DNA from 4 places in the Cytobacillus sp. FSL W7-1323 genome. Region 4 is predicted to be linked to each of the others. Evidence: riboswitches for the same ligand, from Rfam matches in the RefSeq annotation. Region 4 holds a riboswitch; each other region holds the start of a gene.
The links. A riboswitch is a leader RNA that binds a small molecule or an ion and turns the genes downstream of it on or off. The one in region 4 is predicted to bind cobalamin.

Region 1: linked by a shared signal. The riboswitch ahead of MKX67_RS13605 (ribonucleoside-diphosphate reductase subunit alpha) and the one ahead of MKX67_RS05465 (hypothetical protein) in region 4 are both predicted to bind cobalamin.
Region 2: linked by a shared signal. The riboswitch ahead of MKX67_RS02255 (ABC transporter substrate-binding protein) and the one ahead of MKX67_RS05465 (hypothetical protein) in region 4 are both predicted to bind cobalamin.
Region 3: linked by a shared signal. The riboswitch ahead of MKX67_RS11860 (acyl-CoA dehydrogenase family protein) and the one ahead of MKX67_RS05465 (hypothetical protein) in region 4 are both predicted to bind cobalamin.

Annotation. Positions count from the first base shown of each region.
Region 1 covers NZ_CP151998.1:2,695,407-2,700,155, reverse strand. The annotation lists gene MKX67_RS13610 (heavy metal translocating P-type ATPase) at 1-1,819, shown strand, start outside; cobalamin riboswitch at 2,350-2,530, shown strand; gene MKX67_RS13605 (ribonucleoside-diphosphate reductase subunit alpha) at 2,694-4,749, shown strand, end outside.
Region 2 covers NZ_CP151998.1:423,771-428,519, reverse strand. The annotation lists gene MKX67_RS02265 (heme ABC transporter ATP-binding protein) at 1-290, opposite strand, end outside; gene MKX67_RS02260 (iron ABC transporter permease) at 298-1,356, opposite strand; gene MKX67_RS02255 (ABC transporter substrate-binding protein) at 1,322-2,284, opposite strand; cobalamin riboswitch at 2,391-2,571, opposite strand; gene MKX67_RS02250 (hypothetical protein) at 2,625-3,404, opposite strand; gene mgtE (magnesium transporter) at 3,861-4,749, shown strand, end outside.
Region 3 covers NZ_CP151998.1:2,311,924-2,316,672, reverse strand. The annotation lists gene MKX67_RS11865 (YhgE/Pip domain-containing protein) at 1-1,740, shown strand, start outside; cobalamin riboswitch at 2,026-2,211, shown strand; gene MKX67_RS11860 (acyl-CoA dehydrogenase family protein) at 2,412-4,079, shown strand; gene MKX67_RS11855 (NAD(P)-dependent oxidoreductase) at 4,094-4,749, shown strand, end outside.
Region 4 covers NZ_CP151998.1:1,045,767-1,050,515, reverse strand. The annotation lists gene prpB (methylisocitrate lyase) at 1-380, opposite strand, end outside; gene prpD (2-methylcitrate dehydratase) at 394-1,833, opposite strand; gene mmgD (citrate synthase) at 1,850-2,971, opposite strand; gene MKX67_RS05465 (hypothetical protein) at 2,916-3,191, opposite strand; cobalamin riboswitch at 3,354-3,557, opposite strand; gene MKX67_RS05460 (MarR family transcriptional regulator) at 3,786-4,229, shown strand; gene MKX67_RS05455 (MFS transporter) at 4,247-4,749, shown strand, end outside.

The DNA.
Region 1 (4,749 bases), 1.6 Mb from region 4:
GTTAATTTTGGCGACACCTGTACAATTTATTATCGGTTGGCAATTTTATACTGGTGCATATAAATCATTGAAATCTGGTAGCGCGAATATGGATGTACTTGTTGTATTAGGTACTTCTGCAGCTTACTTTTATAGTTTGTTTCTAACATTACAATCGATGAATGCAACACATGGTCATCATGTTGAGCTCTATTATGAAACGAGTGCGATTATTATTACCCTTATTTTGTTAGGGAAATTATTTGAAGCACGTGCAAAAGGAAGATCATCAGAAGCAATAAAAAAATTAATGAATTTAAAGGCTAAAAAAGCCGTTGTATTAAAAGAAGGGAAGGAAACCATTGTCCCTGTTGAGCAAGTAATGCAAGGCGATATGGTTATCATTAAGCCTGGTGACAGAATTCCTGTAGATGCAGTAATCATTGAAGGGCATTCAGCAGTTGACGAATCAATGTTAACAGGAGAAAGCGTGCCAGTTGATAAGAAAGCTGGTGATGAAGTAATAGGAGCAACTGTAAACAAAAATGGCCATTTAACAGTTGAAGCAACAAAGGTTGGAAAAGATTCAGCGCTTGCGCAAATTATTAAAGTAGTCGAGCAAGCACAAGGGTCAAAAGCACCTATTCAGCGGTTAGCCGATAAGATTTCGGGCATCTTTGTTCCCATTGTGGTAGCTATTGCCCTTGTTACCTTCTGTATATGGTTTCTTTTCTTGCAACCGGGTGATGTAGCTAGTGCGTTAGAAAAAATGATTGCTGTACTCGTCATTGCTTGTCCTTGTGCACTAGGATTAGCGACGCCTACTTCAATTATGGCAGGGTCTGGCCGTTCAGCCGAGATGGGTGTTTTATTTAAAGGTGGAGAGCATCTCGAGATGACACATGAAATTACAACTGTTGTGGTTGATAAAACAGGTACTGTTACAAATGGTCAGCCTGTATTAACCGATATCATAGTCGAGCCTGGAACAAATGAGGCCCATTTCCTTTCCATTGTTGCTGCGAGTGAGAAGTCATCTGAACACCCTCTTGCTGAAGCCATTGTGAAAGGGTTAGAGGAGAGAAATATAGAAAAAGTAAAAAGTGAATATTTCGAAGCGCTACCGGGTTATGGTATCTCTGCGAAAGTTACAGGAAAAGATGTACTGATTGGTACAGTTAGATTAATGGTAGAGAATGGGATAGACTCCTCTTGGTTCTCGAAACAAATGAAAGAATTAGAAGGTGAAGGAAAAACAGCTATGCTTGTGGCTATTAACGGTAGAGCAAAAGGCCTCCTTGCTGTAGCTGATACGATAAAAGATTCATCAAACGAAGCGATTCAAAGGCTACATGATATGGGGTTAGAAGTTATTATGATGACTGGAGATAACCAGTTAACCGCACAAGCCATTGCTAAAGAAGTAGGTATATCAAAAGTCATTGCAGAAGTCTTACCAGAAACGAAAGCAGAAGAAGTAAGAAAGCTACAAAGTCAAGGGAAAAAGGTAGCGATGGTAGGAGATGGTATTAACGATGCCCCAGCATTAGCAACTGCCGATATCGGCATGGCTATCGGTACAGGTACAGATATTGCCATGGAAGCAGGAGACATTACACTTATGCGTGGTGATCTAAATAGTATTGCTGATGCAATCATGATGAGTAAAAAAACCATTCGTAATATTAAACAGAATCTTTTTTGGGCGTTTGGCTATAATACAATCGGTATTCCTATTGCAGCTGCAGGTTTCTTAGCACCATGGTTAGCAGGTGCTGCGATGGCGTTTAGCTCTGTGTCCGTTGTATTAAATGCACTTCGTTTGCAACGTGTAAGATAAAAATAACAAGTTCCGTATGAATTTCTATAAAACATTCTATACAATAAACTGAATGAGAAAAACAAGCTAATTTAAATAGTTAGTTTGTTTTTCTATTTTTATAGAAGACATGAAGAAGATTGGTAAAAAAATTTTGTCCTTTAAGATAAATTATTTTCTTTTAATATGGAATATACCTTTAATTAATTTTTGCCCCACAACTTTAACACCATTGATTTATTTCAACAATTCTATGATTTTTTAATTTATTTACCAAAAAACTATTACTTTTCTGGTTTAAGCATACTCGTTTGAAGGTAAAAAAGTAGAGTTGGTCAGCTTGAACAATTTTTAATGGATTTCAAGACTTTTTTACACAAATAAGAAATGCTATTATTTATTATGGTCTTAAATTTACCGCTAAAAGAACGAAATGTATATTTTAGATTTAGATAAAAGAAATAAATTGTATTCTATGAAATGATGTGATATGATTACTCATACAATCTCAGATACAATATATAGTTATTTTTTTACTTCTTAACAACTACATATAGTAATTGGTTGAAGGAGTCCAAATGGACTTAAAATGGGAATCCGGATAAGCCGGAGCTGTACCCGCAACTGTAAGTGTGACGAAAAGAGGAAACCACTGTTCTTTTGAAAGAATGGGAAGGCTCTTAGTAGATTGATACACAAGCCAGGATACCTGCCTTCTTAATCAAAAGTTTCAATTCTTCGGGGCTTGAGAAGATGAAACGACAGTTGATGAAAAGAGTGTATTGTACACTTGTATTTATACTGTCGTTTGATCCGCTCAAGGTGTAACTGGGGCGGTTTTTTTTATGCCTAAATTTGATAGAAATAGTTTGAAGGAGGAAGGAATTTGAAAACAATGATTGATACGACAGTCAATTTTGAACAATTATATCAACAATTCAACAACTTACCAATTAGTGCGTTAGAAAAGCGTGCAGATCAATTAAATCACTTAGAGTTAGATAGTTTCTACGATCAGTTAATACTAGAATGTCTTTCTTACATAAATGTTAATGAACCTGATTGGACATATGTGGCTGCCCATTTATATTTAAAGAAGATTTATCAACAAGCAGCTGAGAACCGAGGGTACAGTGGTCAGGCTTATGGTGATTTTCATTCTTTAATTCAACAATTAAGTGATATTGATATTTATAGTCCTATTTTATTATCTAGTTATACAAAAGAAGAAATTGATGAATTAGGCAAAGAAATTGTCCCTGAAAGAGATCAGCTCTTTACTTATCTCGGGATCAAAATGCTTACGGATCGTTATGTAGCAAAAGATCGCAAAAAGAGGATTTTTGAATTGCCTCAAGAACGCTGGATGGTTATTGCAATGATTCTTATGCATCAAGAAGAAAAAAATCGGCTGCAATTAGTAAAAGAAGCTTACTGGGCAATGAGTAACTTATTTATGACCGTAGCTACACCAACTTTATCTAATGCAGGTAAGAATTGGGGACAACTATCTAGCTGCTTTATCGAAACAGTTGATGATAGTCTAGATTCAATTTATGACAGTAATACAGACATTGCTGCACTATCTAAAAATGGTGGTGGAATCGGCGTTTATTTAGGTAAGATTCGTAGTAGAGGTAGTATGATTAAAGGGTTCAAAGGCGCTTCATCTGGGGTGCTTCCATGGATGAAACAACTAAATAATACAGCTGTAAGTGTCGATCAACTTGGACAAAGACAAGGGGCAATTAGCGTTTATTTAGACGTTTGGCACAAGGATATCTTCTCTTTCCTTGATGCAAAGTTAAATAATGGTGATGAAAGATTACGTACACATGATTTATTTACCGGTGTATGTCTACCTGATTTATTCATGGAAAAAGTAGAAGAGCGTAGTAACTGGTATTTATTTGACCCACATGAGGTTCGACAAAAAATGGGCTTCTCACTAGAAGATTATTATGATGAAGAAGTTGGTGCAGGTACTTTTAGAATGAAATATCTAGAATGCGTCAATAATGAAGAGCTATCGAAGAAGGAAATTCCTGCTATCGATATTATGAAGTCTATCATGCGTAGTCAATTAGAAACTGGAACACCATTTATGTTCTATCGGGATGAAGTGAACCGTATGAATGCAAACGCACATGCAGGTATGATCTATTGTACAAATCTTTGTACTGAAATCGTTCAAAATCAAAGTGTAACAACAAGAGAAGAAGAGTATACAAAAGATGGTAAAATTGTCATCGAGAAAACACCTGGAGATTTCGTCGTATGTAACCTGTCTTCTATTAACCTTGCCAAAGCAGTGAATGAAGCAGTCATAGAACGATTGATTCCTATTCAAGTAAGAATGCTGGACAATGTAATTGATATTAATAAAATCCCTGTTATCCAAGGGCAGTTAACGAATAAAAAATATCGCGCGATTGGCTTAGGTACTTTCGGCTGGCATCATTTATTAGCTACTAATAAGGTCGTTTGGGAAAGCCCTGAATCATTAGAATTTGCAGACCGACTTTACGAGAAAATTGCTTACTTAACAATTGAAAGTTCTATGAATCTAGCTGAGGAAAAGGGAGCCTACCCCGCATTCAATGGTTCAGATTGGCAAACAGGTGCCTATTTCGAAAAAAGAGATTACCTGAATGCTGATAGCGAACTTGATTGGCAAGGACTAATGGAAAAAGTGAGAGCAAAAGGAATTAGAAACGGCTATTTACAAGCGGTAGCACCAAATGCGTCAACTGCATTAATTGCAGGTAGTACACCGAGTATTGATCCAATCTTCAACAAGCAATACTCAGAGGAGAAAAAAGACTATCGTATTCCTGTAACTGCACCAGACCTAAACGCTCAAACTACGTGGTACTATAAATCTGCTTACCATATCGATCAAAAATGGAGCATTGCTCAAAATGCGAAACGTCAAAAGCATATTGACCAAG
Region 2 (4,749 bases), 620 kb from region 4:
GATACAATTTCCTTTACTGTATAAGAAAAACTATGTTCGGCATGTTGAGGTAGGACAGCAACGATTTTCGCTATTTCCTTCGTGTTATAATTTTGTACTGGTTGATCTTTTAAATAAACTTCACCAGATGTGACCGGTATAAGACCACTTAGCATCTTTAAAACTGTCGACTTGCCGCTCCCATTCGGTCCAAGTATGCCGAATAACTGTCCTTTCTCTACTTCAAAGGAAACATCATGAATGACCTGCTTGCCTCCATAACCACCGTTAATTTTTCGTAAGCTATACATCATCACATTATCCTCTGCCTTCCGCTCTTCTTTTAATTAGAATGATAGCAAAAACTGGTGCACCAATTAACGCAGTAATGACACCAATAGGTAACTCAGTAGGTGAAATGACTGTTCTTGCAAATAAATCAGCAAGTATTAAAAACCCCGCACCTGTCATCATCGATAAAGGAAGCAAGTGTCTATGGTCTGGTCCCCATAGCAATCTGGTCAGATGCGGAATGACTAAGCCGACAAATCCGATTGTACCTGACACTGCTACAGCGGCACCAGTTAAAATCGATCCGGCAATTAAGACCATCATCTTACGTTTCTGTACATTCACCCCGATATGACGAGCTCTTTCTTCGCCGAATGACATCGCATTTAATTCCTTGCTATTGGCAATGAGCATCGCAGAACCAATGATAAAGAAAGGAAGGATGATTTGAACATAGTCCCAACCTCTCATCGATACGCTTCCTAACAACCACCCAATAATCTGTCTCAGTTCATCCCCGGTTAAAGCAATCATTAAGGAAATAAATGCACCTAGAAAAGAACTGAAGATAATACCGGTTAAAATGATTGTCTCTACTCTCATGCCACGATCAATTTGTCGCGCAAAGAAAAGGACAACAATTATCGTTAGAAAAGCTGTTGTAATACTAAATAACGGTAAAGTAAAGGTGCCAACAAACGGAATGGATAAACCGAGAAAGATCGTTAATACAGCACCAACAGAAGCTCCTGAAGACACCCCCAATGTATAAGGGTCTGCTAAAGGGTTCCTTAATAAACCTTGAAAGGCAGCACCTGCTATTGCAAGTGATGCCCCGACGAAGCCCGCCAATACTACTCTAGGCAAGCGAATATTCATAACAATATTACTATGCATTGGATTAACATCATTACTTATCGGTAAACGTAAGATTTCCGCTCCAATGATATTGAATATATCTAACGGTAGCACTGAAACAGTCCCTATAGAAATCCCCATCATCATTGCTACACATAAGAAAACGAACGCACAGAGATAAGCAACACCTCTATTATTTAAATACTTCTGGGTAAATCGCTTTTGCAAGCTCCTCTACTCCTTCTACAAGTCTAGGACCTGTACGAGTTACCTTATCAGAGTGCACATCATAGACTTGCTTCTCTTTAACGGCTGTTACATCTTGCCAACCTTCTCGACTTAAAAGGGTTTCTACCGCATTTTCCGTATAATACCCGTATGTAGTGATAATCACATCAGGATTTTTTTCGATGACAGCTTCCTCGTCAATTTGTGGCCACCCTTCTTCTTCAATTACATTTTCCGCTTGGATTAAATTGAGCATATCATCAATAAATGTTTTTTGACCGGCAGTATATAAAGAAGGAGCTGCAGAGATTTCTACAAAGACAGATTTTTTCTCTTCAACAGACTTTGCTTTTTCTTCAATTTCTGCCAAACGGGTTTTCATTTCCTCAACTGTTTGATTTGCTTCTTCTGTTGCTCCTGTTGCTTTACCAATCATTTCTATGGAATCATATACTTCTTCAAAATTCTGTGCATCATTGACAATAAGAACAGGAATACCAGCATCTCTTAATTGATCTAAGCCTTCAGTACTATTATGCGCTCCTGAATTATGTGCTAATACAACATCTGGATTTAAAGCAATAATTGCTTCTACATTAAATTCTTGTCCACCGATTTTTTCAATATCAGCTACTTCTTCTGGATAATTATCAAAATCAGATACACCGACTACCTTCTCACCTAACCCTAATTCGAAAGCGATTTCAGTATTACTCGGGATTAATGAAACAATCGCTTCTGGTTCCTCTTCAATCACCACTTCTTGATCCGCAGCATCCGTTAATGTTACAGGAAAAGCGCTAGTTTCAGTACTCTCTTCAACCTTCTCTTCTCCATCTTTTTTCGGTTCAGCTGTGTCATTCCCACATCCAGCAAGAATACCTGCTGATAGTAGAATCGAGACTAAAAATAAATACCATTTCTTCATGATTGACCCTCCTTAAAATATAAAACATCCCCATTAGTAGGAGATGTTTGGAAGGAATAATCACGACAAAGAAGCCTTACCAAACACCCCCTATCCTCGTAGGTTACAGTGTTTATGGAAGATAGGCAGGTTTCCTGGCTTATGGTTTATAATCAAAGGCTCCTCCTATACAACATATATAGGAGTTTTCTTTGTTTATTAACCAGTTACAGTGGCGGGACCGCATTGGTTTTACACCAATTTCCCCTATTAAGTCAAAAATTGACACCTATTTCCTTAAATCTACAATTTTCTGTCGATTTTATTATACCTTATCATATTTTGTGGTGCATTATTATTTTTATGAATCAGTTACTTGCCATTCTTTCAGTTTTTTATCAAAAACCAATCTCGCGTCTGGAGTGGCTTCCTTCCTCATTGCTTCGAACTCATCATACATATCATCCATATTAGCGAAATCTCCAACTGTCCAGAGCGGTATATTAATTTTTGTACGTGTCTGCTCACTCTGTTCAAAAGAAATTACCAGGCCTTCCTTCATTAAATTTCTTAATGCCATTAACGCGCCTTCTGGAACTTGCGGATATGTTTTTTTCTTTTTTAGGCCTAATAAAGATTTTTCTACTTTTAAATGCTCCATCTTCATAGCAGCAACGTCGCCAAGCATTTTGTAAAAGTCCTGCCAGTCTCGGTAATAGACCTTATTTAACCAACCGTCATCATGCGCTAAATAACAATAACGATTGCTTAAATGGTTATAGAAAGGTTTCTTTAAATGCTCCTTTACATGACTAAGATATAGGAGCTCAGCAATTGCTTGAGCAGGCAATTCATTTAACGATTCTTCCTCCTCGAAATCTATCCAGCAAAAATCACCATAACTATAAACATCTTCGTTTATTAGTGCTGGCAGGTCTTCATGAGCCACCCAATCAAACATGGTATGTACATTCAGTTCCCCATTATCATACTGATGCTTCACTAATAGAAGATGCCCTGTCCTGTTCTGTAATGATTGCATAAACTCAGAAAATTCAATTCCATAAGAAATAACGGACTGGTCCTTTTCGTTTAATAAGATATAGATGAGATCTCGAACACTATGATTTTTCTTTCGCAATTTAGAAACCTCCGAACTGAAAATAGAAAGACGAAGAGCAAATTCAATAGTACCACCTTAGTTATTACCCTCATACCACACACAATTTCGTTTTACTGCAATAATTTATACTAACTACATGTAAATCATAAACAACCGATACAATGCGTCATTTCATCCATTTCATTTTAGCAAAGATAAGGAAATACGATTATTAAAAAAACATTACAAAATAACTATTTCAATTCCTGAGTTTTGTTCATACCCTAAAAAAACCTTTTTATATCAAACCAATGATAACAATCCACTTCTAACACATACTATGAAAATAACTAATGGATTAGCATACAATCTTAACTTTTAAATCATACATTACTTTAAGAAATCATGATTTTCCCAGTAAAAGAATGGTAAGATAAGCATATAATCTCCGTTTACAATTTAAGGTATATCCTCGGTTGAAAGGACTTGAGCTTTATGATTCAGACGATGACAGAAAACCAAATCGCTTTATTGATCATCAAAGCATTAAAAGATAATAAACAAAAAGAATTTAACAGGATTTTAGATGAACTGCAACCGTATGATATTGCTCAAGCTTATGATCATCTGCCTGAAAAGCATAAGAAGCGCTTCTTATTATTTATGACTGCTGACCGCCTTGCCCAGTTGCTAGAGGAATTGAATAAAGACATGCAGCTTGAGGTTTTAAATAAATTAGAAAATGAGAAAACAGGAAAAGTCTTGGATCTAATGGACAATGACGACCTCGCCCTTTTACTTCATGATATGTCAGCTGAGAAAATAGAAGGTCTCCTTGCCGGTATGAAACAAAGTGAATCTCGCATCATTCAGAATATGATGACCTATCCACCAGAAACTGCCGGGCGCTTAATGACTAACCGTTTTGTATGGATTCGTGATTATTACACAGTCCGAGAAGCAGTAGAGAAGTTAAAATCCTTTGCAGAATATGCTGAAACGATTAATTATTTATACGTGATAGATCAAGACAGAAAATTAGTTGGGGTTGTCTCTCACCGTGACTTACTAATCGCAGAGCCCCTCGAGGTTATCCAAGACATTATGTATGAACGGGTCATCTCAGCTGCAGTGACGACAGACCAAGAAGAAGTTGCAAACATGGTCTTAAAATATGATTTTCTTGCTATTCCAATTGTGAATGAAGAAAATGTGCTAATGGGTATTGCCACTGTTGATGACTTGATGGATGTTGTTGTCCAAGAAGCGAATGAAGATATTGAAAAACTATCCGCTTCCGGTAAGGCAATTGACTTTGATACGAAAGCTTTCGTCGCCGCTTATCGAAGGTTACCGTGGCTCATCCTTTTATTATTCATCGGCA
Region 3 (4,749 bases), 1.3 Mb from region 4:
TCACAAACAGTTAAAGGCGGAATGAGTAAAGGGAAAGTAGCAAACAAAAATGAAGTGATTTATGCTAACTTGCTAGCAGACGGTAACCTAACCGAATTATATGTTGTCAATTCGTTTGAACTGATAGAACCTGGTGTGATAGAAGATTTTGGGAATTACCAAAAGGTTAAAAATCTAACTGACACATCAAAAATTAGCAAAGAAAATGATCAGATCACATTACAAGCAAAAGAAGAAAATTACTATTATCAAGGAAACTTACCAAATAACTTTGAGTTACCTTGGCGTTTTACAATTAATTATTACCTTAATAATAAAAAGGTTGAACCAGAAAATTTAGCTGGTAAATCGGGCGATATAAAAATGGAAATTGCTGTAGAAGCGAATGAAGGTAAGCATTCTTCATTCTCTGAAAATTATATGCTGCAAATTAGCATACCGCTGAACACTGAAAAATTCAAGGATATAAAAGCCGAGAATGCCACTGTTGCACAATCCGGCAAAGATAAGCAGCTCACTTTTACCGTTATGCCGGAGCAGGAAGAAGTATTTACGATTGAGGCAGAAACAAATCATTTTGAAACAGAAGGTGTGCAAATATCTGCTTTACCTGCTTCACTTGCCATTGATAGCCCAGATACTGAAGAATTGACGAGTGAGTTTCACTCATTAACTGAGGCAATTGGTGACATTCATCATGGTGTCGGAGACTTAGCAATAGGAATGAATGAACTATCATCAGGCTTACGGTCTTTAGAGGGTGGGTCTGCACAATATAAAAAAGGACTAAATGAATTAAGTCAGTCTGGTAACCAATTAACAGAAGGATCAGCACAAATAAATAATACTTTATCTTTGATTAAAGATGAGATGAAACAAGCCAGTGGCGTAAGTGGTATTGGGGAACTCGAGAATGTAACAATCGATCTGCCTGAGGTAGCGGATAATCTAGAACAAGCAGCAAATGATGTAGACCAAGTAGTTGTTAATTATAATGAGGTAAAAACACAAATCAATCGTGCTCTGGAGCAGATACCAGATAACCAAATTTCAGATAAAGAGATAAATAAATTATATGAAAGTAATGCGGATAAAGAGGTAATTGATCAATTGGTAGAAACCTATAGAGGGACAAAAGCTGCTCAAGAAGTTCTACTACTAGCCAAAGATAACCTTACAGACATGGTTGAACCGCTATCAACCTTTAGTCAATCAATGAGAGAAGCAGCAGGTAACCTTCGTGCAATATCATCTAATATAGACGAATCTATTCTTCAAATTGACATTGATGAAGGGTTAAAACAATTGACATCTGGTGTTGAAGAAATGGTATCTAACTATAATCAATTCCACCAAGGGTTACTTGCTTATACAGGCGGTGTTTCTGAATTAAGTACATCATATAGTGACATCCATGAAGGAATTAGCGGTTCTCTATCTGGAGCTGAGCAACTAACGAAAGGAGCTGGCTCGCTTCATAATGGAACTGGACAATTACATGATGCAACTAAAGACATTCCTGATGAGGTGACAAAAGAAGTGGATGAAATGATATCGCAATATGATAAATCTGATTATGAGCCAATTTCTTTTGTATCAGATAAAAATAATGAAAAGTTGGAACTAGTCCAATTTGTCATCCAAACAGATAAGATTAAAATAAAAGATAACAAAGAAGATGTAAAAGAAACAAAAGATAAAGTAGGATTCTTCGAGAAACTTCTTAACTTATTTAAGTAAACTTGAAAAACACGCCACTGCAATCTAGGAGGCGTGTTTCTCTTTTCGGTGGTAAATTTATATAAACCTTTCATGTTACATCAAACGATCGGTCAAAATGAAGAATTAGGCTTTCTTCTACTCGGGTTGTAGGAGTGGATTTAATCAATGACTCTAGCTTATATTGTGGTTGGAAGAAAAATGATAAAGAGCCTAACTTTTTCATCATTTTAAGCTGAGAATACATATTCTAAAAAATAAATTGTAAATTTTCCGAAAAATTGATATATTGTTAGTGTGAAAACTAAATAAGCTAAATAAACAGGTGCTTGTTCATCAAGCTTAAAAGGGAAACCGGTTAGACTCCGGTGCTGTCCCGCAACTGTATATGCGAGCGGATTGTACATAACCACTTATTCATTATTGAATGGGGAAGGAGCAAATCCGCCACGACCATAAGCCAGGAGACCTGCCTGTTTTAGCCAACATCATTACCTACGCGGATAGGGGGTGTTAAGTGCGGATAGAAGAACATGTATATAACACTACACATGTTTATTTGTTTGTCCACTCGTTACTTAACAACTTCTTTTAATAGGAGTTGTTTTTTGTTTGAAGGAGGTTTGCTTCTTAGTACTGATTTGAGCAAGCGCTCAATCAAAGGAGATAGAAAGATGTAAAGGGAGTGCACGATGGCGAAGCTAAAAAAAACGCTAGAAGAAAAGGGAGATATTTTTTCTCCTGAAGATTTTCTTGAAGAGGAACAACTCATTGCACAAACGGCAGAATTATTTATTAAGAATGAAGTGTTGCCCCAAATGGATTCATTAGAAAAAAAGAACTATGAAGTGGCTAAGAATCTGTTTAAAAAATCAGGGGAACTTGGTCTACTTGCTATTGATGTACCTGAAGATTATGGCGGGTTTGCACTTGGTAAAAAATTATCCGGGCTTATTGCTGAAAAGATAGGATACGGTGGGGCTTTTAGTGTTTCCTATAATATTCATGTAGGTGTTGGCACATTACCGTATGTTTATTTTGGTTCAGAAGCACAAAAACAAAAGTATTTACCACAACTCATCTCTGGGGATTGGATTGGTGCTTATGCCTTAACGGAAGCAGGAGCTGGATCAGACGCACTTTCACCTAAAACAAGAGCTATTTACAACAGCAAGAGTGATAGTTGGATAATAAATGGGGAAAAACAATGGATTACCAATGCTCACATAGCAAATGTGTTTGTTGTGTTTTGCCAAACAAATGACGGGATGACTGCTTTTATTGTTGAAAAAAACACAGCAGGCGTATCTATTGGTGCAGAAGAAGAAAAGATGGGTATTCATGGATCATCAACAGCTACTCTTATATTGGAAGATGTCGTTGTGCCATCCGCTAATATACTAGGAGAAAAAGGAAAAGGTCATCAAGTTGCCATGAATATATTAAATCTTGCTAGATTGAAGCTAGCTTTCTCGAATATTGGCACAGCTAAACAAGCCTTCAACTTTTCTCTTAGCTATGCGAAAGAGAGACAACAATTTGATAGAGCGCTGGTTGAATTTACGTTGATACAAGAAAAATTAGCTGAAATGGCGACATCTATTTATGCAAGTGAAAGTGCCGCTTATCGCACAGCAGATATGATTGATCAAGCTCCAACGGATGAAGGAATCACCTCTTTAAAAGCATTCGCAATGGAATGTGCCATAAACAAAGTACGATGCTCTGAAATGCTTGGGCATGTAACAGATGAGGCCGTTCAAATTCACGGTGGATACGGTTATATGAGAGATTACGATGTTGAGCGACTATATAGGGATGCTCGAATCAGTCGTATCTTTGAAGGAACAAACGAAATCAATCGCTTAACCATAGCAAAAAACTTACTTCACAAACACTCATCTAAAGATATCACAATCAATACCCCGACACCATTACACCGAGATAGAAACAGCCAATTTATTGAGTTAGGAAAAGAACTGTTATCGCTGTCTTTGAAAGCGGTTTCAAATGCAAAGATTGATATTAATAGAGAACAGCAGTATGCACGTCTTTTAGCTAATATCATCACAGAACTATACACAATGGAAGCGACTTATATGCGGACTTCAAAACTGCAACATCGAAAACAAAATCAAAAGTGGAAAGATTTAGCGACTGATATTAAATGCGAACAATGCTTTCAATATTTGAAACAACAAACGATTAGCCTGATTTCAGCAGCGATACTTGATGAAAAAGAACGATTCGTTGCATTCGCAAATATTGAAAATTACCAAATCCCACTCTACAGCAATCTGTTATTGAAAAAAAGGCAATTAGCACAAATACTTATTGATCAACCAAAATTACTGAAATGAAGGGAGCTAAAATGATGGGTGAGAAAATCGGTTTTATTGGTTTAGGGAATATGGGTTTACCGATGGCGCAAAGCTTATTATCAGAAGGCAATGAAGTGTACGGCATCGACCTCAACAAAGATGCTGAAGCGGCATTGCTAAGGTCGGGAGGTGTGATTGGATTATCAATCAAAAATATCATAAAGCAAGTAAATTTTATTTTCACAAGCTTACCTTCAATGAAAGCGGTGGAAGAAATCTATTTAGGTGAGGAAGGATTGATTACAAAAGGACGGGAAGGCATTGTCCTGATTGATACAAGTACTGTTGCTCCTAGCTTGAATCAAAAATTAGCAGAAGAAGCAAAAAAGAAGAGGATTCATTTTCTTGCTGCTCCTGTCAGTGGGGGTGTAATCGGTGCTGAAAATCGTACTTTAACCATTATGGTCGGTGGTCCTAAACAAGCTTTCGAGCAATCCCAACCATTGTTAAATATTCTTGGAGAGAATATTTTTCATGTGAATGAACGAATTGAAAGCGGAACTGCAGTCAAATTAATCAATAACTTACTTATCGGTTTTTATACTGCTGGTGTAAGCGAAGCCTTAAATCTGGCAGAAAAAAGCAACATTAATTTAGCGCAATTATTTGAGATGTTGAATGTGAGCTACGGCCAAAGTCGGATATATGA
Region 4 (4,749 bases):
TTCGGTAACTTTTGATCCTCTATCTGCACAGCAGCCACTCCAGCTTCTTGCATTTCCACAGCTGTTCTTGCCGCATTTAATATCCCACCGAACCCCGTATCAATATCAACAAGTAATGGTAAATTAGTTGCTCGAATAATTTCTTTCGCCCTCTCTGCCATCTCAGCAGATGTAACCATACCTAAGTCTGGCAGTCCTTTACTTGCCGTATATGCAGCGCCTGATAAATACAAAGCATGAAAGCCTGCTTGTTTGGCCATTAAGCCTGCCATTGCATCATGTGCCCCAGGTATTTGCAATATATTCTTATCTAGCATTTTTGAACGAAATTGCTCAGCTAAATCTTGTTGAGTCACAGGTTTATGAACAATCCATGCCATCTTGCATCCCCTCCTAGATTAAGAATAAATTCATAAATTCATTCACTGGCATCTCTTTTAACGTTTCTTGATCAGAAACAGCTCCAGCAATGCTTGTTTGTGCCTTGTTAGAAAAATGAGTTTTAATATTATACTCAAACTTCTGCAATACTTTTGGAATCGCTTCGTCACGGCGGAATCGGTGACCTAATGGATATTCACATTCAATCTTCTCAGAAGAAGTTCCATCTTTATAATGGATTTGAACAGCATTAGCGATTGAGCGCTTGTTCGGATCTAAATAATCCTTCGAGTATTGCAGATCTTCCACAACCTCCATCTTCTCTCGTAAGCTGTCTACTCGGGGGTCGCTAGCTACATCATCCTCATAATCCTCAGCGCGAATATTTCCTTTTAATAAACCAATTGCTGTAATGTACTGAATACAGTGATCGCGGTCAGCTGGATTATGTAATGGACCTGTTTTATCGATAATCCTAATCGCTGATTCATGTGTGGTAATCGTAATTCGATCGATATCGTTTAAATCACCTACATCACCATTTTGATGAAGTGAAACGGCACACTCTGCTGCAGTTTGCGCGTGAAATTCCGCCGGATAAGAAACTTTGAATAATACATTTTCCATTACATAAGCACTGAACTTTCTTTGTAGGGTAAGTTTTTGCCCTTTAAACAGAACGTCTTCAAATCCCCAGTTAGGTGCAGATAAGACACTGTTATAGCCCATTTCACCTTTCACAGCCATCATAGCTAACTGAACACCCCTACTTGTCGCATCTCCAGCAGCCCATGATTTTCTTGAGCCCGTATTTGGCGCATGACGATATGTCCTTAATGCAGAATTATCCACCCATGCAAGTGATAATGCATGAATCACTTCTTCTTTTGTTGCACCAAGCATCTTTGCCGTAACAGCAGTTGTTGCCACTTTAACAAACAGTACATGATCTAAACCCACGCGATTTAAACTATTATCTAGCGCTAATATTCCTTGAATTTCATGAGCCTTGATCATCATTTCCAGGACTTCAATCATTTTAACTGGCTCTTTACCCACTGAAAGACGTTGCCTACTTAAATAATCTGCAACTGCCAAAATGCCACCAAGGTTGTCAGAAGGATGCCCCCATTCAGCAGCTAACCATGTATCATTGTAATCCAGCCAGCGAATCATACAGCCAATATTAAATGCACCTCTAATAGGATCTAATTCAAATGATGTACCAGGGACTCTTGTTCCATTAGGTACAACCGTTCCTGGCACAACAGGACCGAGTAGTTTGGTACATTCAGGATAATCAAGCGCTAATATTCCACAACCAATTGTATCGAGCAAGATATAATGTGCTGTGCGATAAGCCTCTTCACTTGTTATTTCATAATCCAATACATAATCAGCAATTTTCGTTAAAATAGCATCGGTTTCAACCTTTTCATTCGTTTTCAGCATTTACTCGTAATCCTCCTCAATTTGGTAAGGTATGGCGTGCACCTGAATAAATGACCCGCGGTCTAAATAAGCGATTGTTTTCATGCTGTTCAATGACATGGGCACATAAACCAACCGTTCTTGCACTAAAGAAAATCGGTGTGTAAAGTGGGATAGGAATCCCTAACATGCCATAAACCGGTGCGGCATAATAATCTAAATTAGGGTATAGCCCTTTCTCTAGCTCCATGATTCTTTCTCCTGCTTCACATTTTCGAAGCAACGAATCATCTCCATACTGTATGGATAACTCCTGTAGAGCTTCCTTCATCATTAATGCTCTTGGGTCCATTTTTTTCATATAAACTCTATGACCAAAGCCCATAATCTTTTCTTTTTTAAATAGTTTTTTATAGAAGAGGCCTTCCAAGCCAGCGACACTTTCCGCTTCATTCAACATGTACATAACCGCTTCATTCGCACCGCCATGCAAGCTACCTTTTAAACTTGCAACTGCACCCGTTAACGCTCCAAATAGATCGGATTGTGTAGAAGCAATTACTCTTGCTGTAAATGTTGAGTTTGGCATTTCATGTTCACTATATAAAAGTAATGACTGGTCAAATACTCTTTCTTCTAAATCGGAAGGTACTCTACCAGTTAACATATAGAAAAAGTTGGCACTATACGATAGGGATTTATCCGGTTCAATTCTCTCCAGACCTTGTAATATACGATAACTGTTAGCTACAATTGTCGGAACTCCTCCAAGTAGGCGATAAGCTCTTTCTTTATTTGCTTGCTTCGACCTATCTTCTAAGGTCGTATCATATCCAGCCAAGCTCGAGATGCCAGTGCGGAGCCCATCCATTGGATGTGTTCCTTTTGGCAAATGAGTAAAAACCTCCATGACGGCCGTCGGTATTTCATAATAGGACTTTAACGTATTAGCTAATGAAGTTTTTTCCTCGTCTGTTGGTAATTGATCTTCTAGAAGTAAATGGATAATATCTAAATAGCTTTTCGTTTTTGAAAGTTGAATTAAGTCATAACCTTTTATGACAATCTCTCCATGAACAGTATCTAAAAATGAGATGCTGGTCTCAGAAGCTATGATTCCCTCTAACCCTGGTATATACTTCTCCTCCATGCTCACAATCATTTTCCTCCCATCCAATTACATCGTGCCTGACAATGCTGTAAGCCCTTTCAGCATTCCTTAAATATATTTGGATCTTCTCTTCTTCTACAGAGAGTGTTCGGATGTCTTCTTTATACTGATCTAATACTTTTCTTAAACTATAACTCTCAGCAGAATAGCTGTTCATCATGATCGTTGATTTCATTATGTTCACATAATAAGGAACGGTTCCAAACAAAGCTTTTTCCTCCGTTCTTGCTCACCTTTTTACCATATCAATCCATTAAAAAAACAACTTCTAGAAAGAAGTTGTTAAGTTCAAACGAATACTAAAATAAACATGCGACCTTGGCATGTATTCATTACCCGTACTTAACACCTCCTATATCCACGTAGGAATTGATGTTTACACTAAACAGGCAGGTCTCCTGGCTTATGGTCAACATGATACGAAACCTTCCCATCTCCAATTTTAGGAAACAGTGGTATCTTTCATATCACTCGCAAATACAGTTGCGGGACAGCGACGGAATCCAACCGTACTTCCCTTTTAAGTAAATAGACAAGCTAGCATTCTATTTACACCTATTTTTGAAAATATTAAGTTGTTCTATTTAAATATATCAATATTTTAGAAAATTGACAATTATTTTCTTAATCGCACTACTTTTCACTTTAAAATTAACACTTTTTATTATAACAATTTAAATGTCGCCTACAAACATATCTTAAAAGAAATACAATTTTAACATAACATTTACCATTTTACAGAAAAAAAGCTATCGCCCATAGACAGACAAGACGGCTTTTTGTTATAGTATATTAGTTACCATTGATAACTATTTTAAATGAGGTGAATATTATTATTGCTAGCCAAAGGTTCTTTCATCACTTTATGATGCTTTATCGCCCTTTTGAGAATAGACTAAACAGCTTATTAACGAAACATCAATTACAACGGGCACAGTGGACAATCCTTTATTATCTCTACCATTTTGGTCCAACAACTTTAGTAGAGATTGCTGCGTATCAAGGTGTTGAAAAGCCAACAGTCACGAGGACAATAAATCAGCTTGAGGAATATGGATATGTAGAAAAAATCCCAAGCATGGATAAACGTGAAAAGAAAATGAAAATAACGAACGAAGGTGAGCACATATACAAAAAAATCCGCATTCCGATTGATCAATTCGAAATGGAAATATTAGAGGGAATCACACCTGAAGAACAAGAAGAATGTATTCGTATTTTTGATAGTATTAAAAGCAATTTGTAAGGAGGAAGAAAAAGAAAATGAGTTCAACAAAAGAAAAATTATGGACCAAGGACTTTATCACCGTTTCTTCCGTAAACTTTTTTCTAACATTAGTGTTTTATTTATTAATGGTTACAATTGCCGTGTATGCCGTTGAAGCACATCACGCAACCGCCAGCCAAGCTGGCTTAGTTACTGGCATATTTATTATAGGAACATTGGTAGGAAGATTGTTTATAGGTAAATATATTGATCGTATTGGACGGAAGAAGACTTTAATCATTGGCTTACTATTATTTAGTTTATCAACAAGTCTTTATTTTATTGAAATTGATGTCAATTTCTTACTTATTACCCGCTTTATCCACGGTTTAACATTAGGGATGGCAAGTACAGCAAGTGGTACAATTGTCGCTTCAGTTATTCCGCAAACAAGGAAAGGTGAAGGAATCGGCTATTTTAGTATGAGTAATACTTTAGCGACGGCAATAGGACCTTTTATCGGTATGTTAATGAGTCAATACACAACTTTTCATACGAT